DNA from 2 places in the Pediococcus damnosus genome. Region 1 is predicted to be linked to the other one. Evidence: riboswitches for the same ligand, from Rfam matches in the RefSeq annotation. Region 1 holds a riboswitch; the other holds the start of a gene.
What was found. A riboswitch is a leader RNA that binds a small molecule or an ion and turns the genes downstream of it on or off. The one in region 1 is predicted to bind lysine.
Positions count from the first base shown of each region.

Region 1 (4,222 bases):
TCAATCCGCACTGGTTGTGCAGAAGCAGGTTCAACAACTCCTGCCAAAACTGTGCCGGCACCAATGTGAGCATGTTTACCCACAATTGCGCGACCGCCCATGACAACGCCCATATCAATCATTGTATCTTCGCCAATTTCAGCACCAATGTTAATTAAAGCACCCATCATAATAACGGCATTATCGCCAATGACCACCTGATCACGAATGATCGCACCTGGTTCAATGCGGGCATTCACGTTCTTAGTATCCAACAATGGCACGGCGGTATTGCGACCATCGTTTTCAACCACGTAATCATCAATCACGGCCTTGTTTGCCTCAAGAAATGGCTTAACATCTGCCCAATCACCAAAAATGGTTCCAGCTTTTGTTTCTACAAAATTCTGAATACTAGCAGGAAAATCAAGTTTGGCTAAATCACCTTTCAAATATACTTTAACTGCTGTTTTCTTTTTAGAATTACTAATAAAATCAATAATTTTGCGTGCATCTAATTTTGCCATATCTTGAGCCTACCCTTCAAATTTCGTTGCTTTTCTACTTTAAGTTTGTTTAATTAAGCCAACTTTAAAACATTTTTCTCTTCTTACATTATATGGCATTCAAGTATCTAAATAAAATCTTGATCCAGACGAACTAAATCCTCGTAACTTTCCCGTTTAACCACCAGTTTAGACTGCCCATTTTCGACAAATACCACTGCTGGTCTTGGATTGCGATTATAATTTGAAGCCATTGAATACCCATAAGCGCCCGTTGCTAAAATCGCTAATGTATCGCCTGGTTGTGATTTTGGTAAAGCTTGCTTTTGAATCAGAATGTCGCCAGATTCACAATATTTACCGGCAATCCGCACTGTTTCTTCATTTTTATCACTTGCGCGATTAGCTAAAACAGCTTCATAGTCGGCCTGGTACAAAGCGGGACGGATGTTGTCACCCATGCCGCCATCCACCGTGACATATGGCAACAGTCCGGGGACATCTTTTCGGGATCCAATTGTATACAAGCTGTATCCAGCCGGACCAACAATTGAGCGGCCTGGTTCAATCCAGATTGCTGGCATTTTCAGATCACGTTGTCCAACCCGTTTTTGAACGGCCTTGATAATTGCATCCACGAACTTTTCAGGGGCAATCGGATCATCTTCCTTAGTATACCGAATCCCAAAGCCGCCCCCAACGTTTAGGACTTGTGTATCCAAATCAAATTTGTCATGCCAATCCGCAGCCAAATCTACTAACTTGTTGGCCGCCATCACAAAACCTTCGACCTCAAAAATTTGTGAACCAATATGAGTATGAATGCCGATCATCGTCATACGAGGATTGGTCAAAATTTGTTTTAGTGCCTCTTCAGCCTGTCCCGACTGAATATCAAAGCCAAACTTACTATCTTCTTGTCCAGTTTGATCATATTTATGCGTGTGCGCTGAAATTCCTGGTGTGATCCGAATCATGACGTTCATGGTTTGCTTTTTTTGTTCCAAGATCTCACTTAGCAACTCAATTTCATGAAAATTATCCACGATGACAACACCAATCTGATGTTCAACAGCCATTTCAAGTTCAGCGCGTGATTTGTTATTCCCATGAAAACTAATTTTATCCATTGGGAAACCGGCCTTGATCGCCGTATACAACTCCCCACCAGAAACAACATCGATATGGCCCTTCTCCTGGGCAACTACTTGAAACATCCCCACGGTCGCGAAAGCTTTGCTAGCATAACTGACTTCGTATTCAACCTGGTTTTCTTCAAAAACTTTATTAAAACGTCGAAATTGCTGACGAATTGCTGCCACGTCATAAGCAATTAAGGGTGTCCCGTACTGGTGAGCTAACTCAGTAGCATCGACGCCACCAATTGTTAAATGTCCCGCTACATTAATTTTGTTTGGTTCCAACTGCTCATCCATTAAATTTCCCCCGTAAAATTCTATTTTTTAAATAAAAAAAGGGATCTTTTTGTTTTGCGCAAACAAAAAGATCCCAGAATTAATTTTTCATTATTCTGTATCAATCGTCGATAGCGCCCCACAGCCGACATGTTTTGCTGTGACAGTCCGTAATCTCTTAAACTACGTCCCAGCATACTGAACTCCTATCCAAGCCCAGCGCTTCGGCAACCGTCCCTTTCACAAGTTTCTTTGTTTGATAGAAACTCCGCTCATTACTCATGTTGGTTGCAACCTCTTAAATTATTAAAAATTTTATAATACTTTTCACAGATAGTCAACCCTCCCGCTCAAAACCAAACTCAAAAAGAAATATTTTTATTGCTATTCAAAAATAAAATGCTAAAATTCACAATAACTAATCAAGTTCTAATAAAACTATTTTTTACTATTTTAGGGAGTGGCATAACTAATCATGAATGTTGTTAAATTTGGCGGAAGTTCTTTAGCGGACGGCGCTCATTTTCAAAAAGTCATCGACATTATCAAAGCAGATCCTAAGCGACAAGTCATTGTCGTTTCCGCACCAGGAAAACGATTTTCGGCCGATATCAAAGTAACTGATTTACTAATTAAATACGCCCAGGCCATTATTCATCATAAGGACGCAACTCCAGTGATCGAAAAAATTGCCAACCGTTATCAAACGATTGGTGAATTTTTTGAGCTACCGGCTAGACCTATCCAAAAAATCATTACTAAATTAAAATCCTTACCAAATGAATACTATCCAAGTAATGAGTACCTCATGGCCGCTTTTAAGGCCCATGGTGAGCGTTTAAATGCCATGCTGCTAACTAGTGTCCTAAATCATCTCAACGTCCCAGCGCGCTTTGTTGACCCGTTTGAAGCAGGAATCATTGTAACTGATGATCCTAGCGATGCAACCGTACGCCCCGAAACCTATGAAAATTTAGCTCACTTAAAATTTACTGATAAAAAACTCGTTTTCCCCGGCTTTTTTGGATTTACACCCAATGGGCAAATTGCTACTTTTTCAAGAGGTGGCTCGGATATTACCGGTGCCATTGTTGCCCGTGGCCTTCACGCTGATTTATACGAAAACTTTACAGATGTGAACGCCATTTACGCAGCTGATCCCAAAATCATTGCCCATCCGCAGGCCATTAAAAAAATGACCTATCGGGAAATGCGGGAACTTTCTTACGCCGGTTTCTCTGTATTTCATGATGAGGCCATTATTCCCGCTATTGAAGGCCAAGTGCCAATTAACGTAAAAAATACCAATCATCCCGAACTTCCAGGAACTCTGATCGTCCCTGAAGAAAATTTTCATCCGCAAAACACAATCACAGGGGTTGCCAGTTCCGAACGGTTTGCCGCTTTGTATTTACACCGTTATTTGCTTAACAAAGAAGTCGGTTTTACGCTGAAACTTCTCCAAATTTTGTATAAATATGATGTTTCTTACGAACATATGCCTTCAGGAATTGATGATTTAACCATCATTTTCGATAAGAATCAGTTAGATGACCAAACAATTCATGAAATGTGCTATGATATCCGCAATACCCTCCACCCTGATCAGCTTGATTGGATCGACGATTACGCCATTATTATGGTGGTTGGCGAAGGGATGCGTTCCCGAATTGGAACCATCGAAAATATCATTCGCCCGCTCGCCAAAAATGGGATCGGGGTTCACATGATTAATCAGGGTGCTTCACGAATTTCCATTATGTTGGGAACCAAACGTGCCGATGCCCACAAGGCGGTTAAACAAATTTACCAACAATTTTTCACAACCGAATCAACAAATGATGAAGGGAGCAAAATCCATGCAAATTGAGAAAGTTCATGGCTCAGAAAATCACTTTTTCTTGTTAGATCAAACCAAATTACAAACCAAGCTCTCTGATCAAGAACTGGTAGAGTTTACAAAAAAAATTGCCAATCCACAAACCGGAATCTTAGCTGGATCCGATGGCGTTTTAGTTATTGATCAAGCTACTCATGAAGGTGCCGTTGCCCAAATGCGAGTGATTAATGCCGATGGTAGTGAAGCGTCCATGTGTGGTAATGGTTTGCGAACTGTTTCTCGTTACCTGGCCCAAGAATTAAGCCTAGACCAATTTAAAGTCCAAACATTAAACGCGGATCTTCAAGTTAGCAAATCAGAAAGTTTTGCCCCCAACGTTCCGGCGTTTAGTGTTGAGATTTCTCCCGTTTCGTTTGCGGCTGAAAAATTACCATTTAAAAATTTAAATACTGACGAATTAATTGATCAAGCCGTTCCAGAAT
Region 1 is NZ_CP012294.1:1,699,245-1,703,466, reverse strand. Features, by position in the region: gene dapD (2,3,4,5-tetrahydropyridine-2,6-dicarboxylate N-acetyltransferase) at 1-506, opposite strand, end outside; gene lysA (diaminopimelate decarboxylase) at 614-1,921, opposite strand; lysine riboswitch at 2,025-2,208, opposite strand; gene ADU73_RS07880 (aspartate kinase) at 2,376-3,770, shown strand; gene dapF (diaminopimelate epimerase) at 3,760-4,222, shown strand, end outside.

Region 2 (4,222 bases), 730 kb from region 1:
AATATCCGCACTGTTGAAAACGGAATTCGCGGCTTTTTTTGCAGCATACCATTTGTAGGCTGCAAAGACGCCGAGTGCTACCACAATAAGACAAATGATTGTAAAAATGAGACGTCTTCGCCGAGAACGGCGTGGACGGTTAGGCCGTTTGTTCTGGTTACCATTCTCCGATTCTTTATGCATTTCGGTTCGGGTTGGCGGAACGTTAAAGTGGTTGTGCAGCTCGGATCTTTTGGGTGTTTGGTCCTCATTCATTGATTTGCCTCCTGAAGCAATATAAAATAAAAGTCGATATCTACTTTAGCATAACCGATTAAGTAGCCATTAAATTGGATTTTATCTTGATTTAATCTTTTTTTAAACATCAAAATTATATCACATTTATAGGGCATTACGAAAACGCAAACAAAATTAAAGTTGTTTGACACGATTAGTTTTGATTAAAATTGCCTATCTAAGCAAGAAATCTGTTATCCTTTAATTAGATAAGCATTCGTTGGATCGGATGGTGGAGAGACCTGTGGATAAAAAAATTAAAACGCCGAGACTGAATTTACGACCTTTTGTGTCGGGAGATTTGTTTAAACTTCAAGAAATTGTTGAAAACAAAGAAATTGCTGATCAGGCAGGGTTTCGCGTTTCTAGCAGTTCGTTTGAGACCGATTTTTTTTTGCAGCAACTTATGCGGACAAATATTTGGGCCATCACTTTAAAACAAAGCGCAGCCGTTATTGGGAGCATTGGATTGTATTCAGTTAGTAATGAGCATCAGGAACGTGATTTTCAAAAATTTGAAATTGGCTATATGATGAATCAGGACTTTTGGGGTCAGGGTTATATGAAGGAAGCAGTTAGTTACCTTTTACAACAAGTTTTTCAAACGAATGGGGACTATGTTGTCTTGGCGAGTACTTACACGGAAAATAAACGTTCAAAACTTCTTTTAGAACACCTTGGGTTTAAGCAGACAGGGCAACATACCTTGCCAGTGAGCGTTTTGAACCCTGCACCGAAACAAGAAACTTATTATGAATTGACAGAACGAAGATTTAAAGAAGGCGGTAATTATGCAACTCACTAAAGGGTTTGAACAGGCAGCATGTATCATTGCGTTATTGTGCACGCAGGACCGGAGAATTCCATTAACGACGGCAGTTATTCATAAACGGTTAACAGGTTCGGAAACGTATCTCCGAAAGATAATGCGGAAGCTTGTGTTGGCAGGATTGGTTACTTCAATTCCAGGAAATAACGGTGGTTTTCGGCTGGCTAAAGATCCCAGCGAAATCTCATTATTAGATATTGTGGAAGCTAGTGAAGGGACCATTAAAACATATCCAGATATGGGATTCATTGAAAATATTTTTTCAGATGCCCGACCAATTGCCAAACGAGGCAAGAATGTTTTGAACAAAACGTTTCAAAATGCGGATAATTTGTGGCGAAACTATCTTAAACAACAAAGTTTAAGTGATATTCTGGTCCAAATTATGGGTGAACCAACTGTTCCCGGAATTGATTGGAATGGGTCAGACGCAGAGTTACAAGCAAATTTTTTGGAACTAAATAAAAAAATCGAAAATGCCGAATCCAATCTAAATGATGATTAGGTGTTGTCAGAGTAAGTATGCTTGTATATAATTAAATCATATCGAAAGAAGAGGTTGCCAAATTCATAAGTAACAACTCAAAGATGATAAAGCATCTATGAAGAGTTGTGAAAGGGGAGTTGGCCGAAATTTGATGGTACTTTTTCACCTTTGGGTTGGGCCCTGGTTTAACAAGTCAGGGACTGTCGTAATGTTTGTAGAACATTACGGGGCGCTATCTACGATTTGACTGAGAAATTTATCGGAAGTCTTTTTGTATGGCGATTTGTTATACAAAAGGGCTTTTTTTGTTGGTTAAAAATAAGATTGGCCGAGACCTTTTCTAATTCGAGAATCAAGGGGGAAACAGGTTTATGGCAGCAAAAGAGAATCACAGCATCGATCGCTCATTGAAAACACGACATATTTCAATGATTGCACTCGGTGGGAGTATTGGAACCGGATTGTTTGTGGCAAGTGGATCAGCAATTTCACAAGCAGGTCCTGGTGGGGCCTTATTGGCATATGTCGCAATGGGAATTATGGTCTATTTCTTGATGACCAGTTTAGGTGAAATGGCCACGTATATGCCCGTTTCAGGATCATTTGCAACGTATTCAACGAAATACGTGGATCCCGCATTGGGATTTGCGATGGGGTGGAATTATTGGTTTAACTGGGCCATTACATTGGCCGTGGATATCAGTACCGTTTCAATTGTTATGAAGTTTTGGCTACCAAATGTTCCGGGGTGGATCTGGAGTGTAGTAGCGTTAGTACTAATCTTTTCAGTAAACGCCCTCACGGTAAAAGCCTTTGGTGAAACTGAATATTGGATGGCCTTAATTAAAGTTATTACCGTTATTATTTTCCTGATTGTTGGGGTGGCAGTTATTTTTGGAATCATGGGCGGCCACGCAACCTATTTAAATAATTTCACGTATAAAAAAGCACCGTTTGTCGGTGGGATCCCTATGATTCTTAGTGTATTTGTTGTCGCTGGGTTCTCATTTCAAGGGACTGAATTAATTGGAATTACAGCTGGAGAATCAGAAACACCAGAAGAAAGTGTTCCTAAGGCCATTAACCAAGTGTTCTGGCGAATTATCTTGTTCTATATTTTGGCAATTTTTGTGATTGCCTGTATTATTCCGTATACCAGTCCTGATTTATTGGGATCTTCAGCAAGTGACGTTAAGATTAGTCCCTTTACCTTGGTCTTTCAACGCGCTGGTTTGGCTGGGGCGGCCAGTGTTATGAACGCTGTTATTTTAACATCGGTGATTTCATCGGCAAACTCGGGGATGTATGCGTCGACTAGAATGCTCTACTCACTGGCACTGGAAGGGTATGCGCCAAAAACATTTAGTTTAACCACTAACCGAGGAATTCCATTGATGGCGTTACTTGGGACTACCGTTGTTGGTGCACTTACCTTTATTTCTAGCATTGCGGGTCCACATATTTATATGTGGTTAGTTGCTGCTAGTGGTTTAACTGGATTTATCGCCTGGTTAGGAATTGCCATCTCGCATTTCCGTTTCCGTCGCGCGTTTATTAAACAGGGACATAAGGTGGAAGAGCTGCGGTATCATGCAAAATGGTTCCCGTTTGGCCCAATTTTTGCCTTTATAATCTGTATCTTAGTTATTGCTGGGCAGGATCTTCACTCATTTGCGACATTTAACTGGAAAGCAATTGGGATTAGCTACATCAGTGTGCCAATCTTTATTGTGTTGTATGTATTTTATAAAGTTAAATACCATACTCATGTGATTCCTTTGGACGAAGTTGATTTAACGCAACCTGATTTTATTTTAAAGGCTCGAAAAGCTAAGAAATAAGTGTATAATTCAAGATGCTGTAATAAAAATAAACTAGGCTAATCGGGGAATTTTTAAACTATATATTGTTTTTGAATCTGTTCATGCTACAATATATAGTATTAAAAGATGAATAAAGGGGTATTTCGAATGATTGCATTGTCAGGTCCAATTGGAGCAGGGAAAACAACGTTAACGGAAATTTTATCACGACATTTAGGTACAAAAGGTTATTATGAATCAGTTGATGACAACCAAATCTTGCCGCTTTTTTATAAAGATCCCAAGCGCTATGCGTTTTTGCTGCAAATTTACTTTTTGAATCGTCGTTTAGATGGAATCAAAGAAGCTTTTCAAACTAAAAATAGTGTGATGGATCGTTCAATTTATGAAGATTCACTTCTTTTTCATTTAAATGCCGATTTAGGCCGCGCAACCAAGACAGAAGTACAAATTTATGATTCTTTGTTAACCAATATGATGGAAGAATTACCAGAAACTCATTACAAAAAGAATCCCGATTTATTGATTGATATTAATATTTCGTTTGACACGATGTTGACACGGATTAAAAAACGCGGTCGTTCCTATGAACAAATTGATAATGACCCAAGTTTGTATGAGTATTATCAAGATTTGAACCAACGCTATGTTGAGTGGTATGACAATTATAATGAAAGTCCCAAGATTCAGATCGATGGGGATCAGTTTGATTTTGTTGAGGATCCTAAGGCTCGCGACAAAGTCATTCAAATTGTGGATAAAAAAATTGCCGAGATTTAGTTGTTTGTTGACCTATTTTCGGGTATG
Region 2 is NZ_CP012294.1:307,440-311,661, reverse strand. Features, by position in the region: gene ADU73_RS01525 (LCP family protein) at 1-255, opposite strand, end outside; gene ADU73_RS01520 (GNAT family N-acetyltransferase) at 521-1,081, shown strand; gene ADU73_RS01515 (Rrf2 family transcriptional regulator) at 1,068-1,610, shown strand; lysine riboswitch at 1,651-1,835, shown strand; gene ADU73_RS01510 (amino acid permease) at 1,964-3,433, shown strand; gene ADU73_RS01505 (deoxynucleoside kinase) at 3,563-4,195, shown strand.
Region 2: another riboswitch for lysine. It lies ahead of ADU73_RS01510 (amino acid permease); the one in region 1 lies ahead of lysA (diaminopimelate decarboxylase).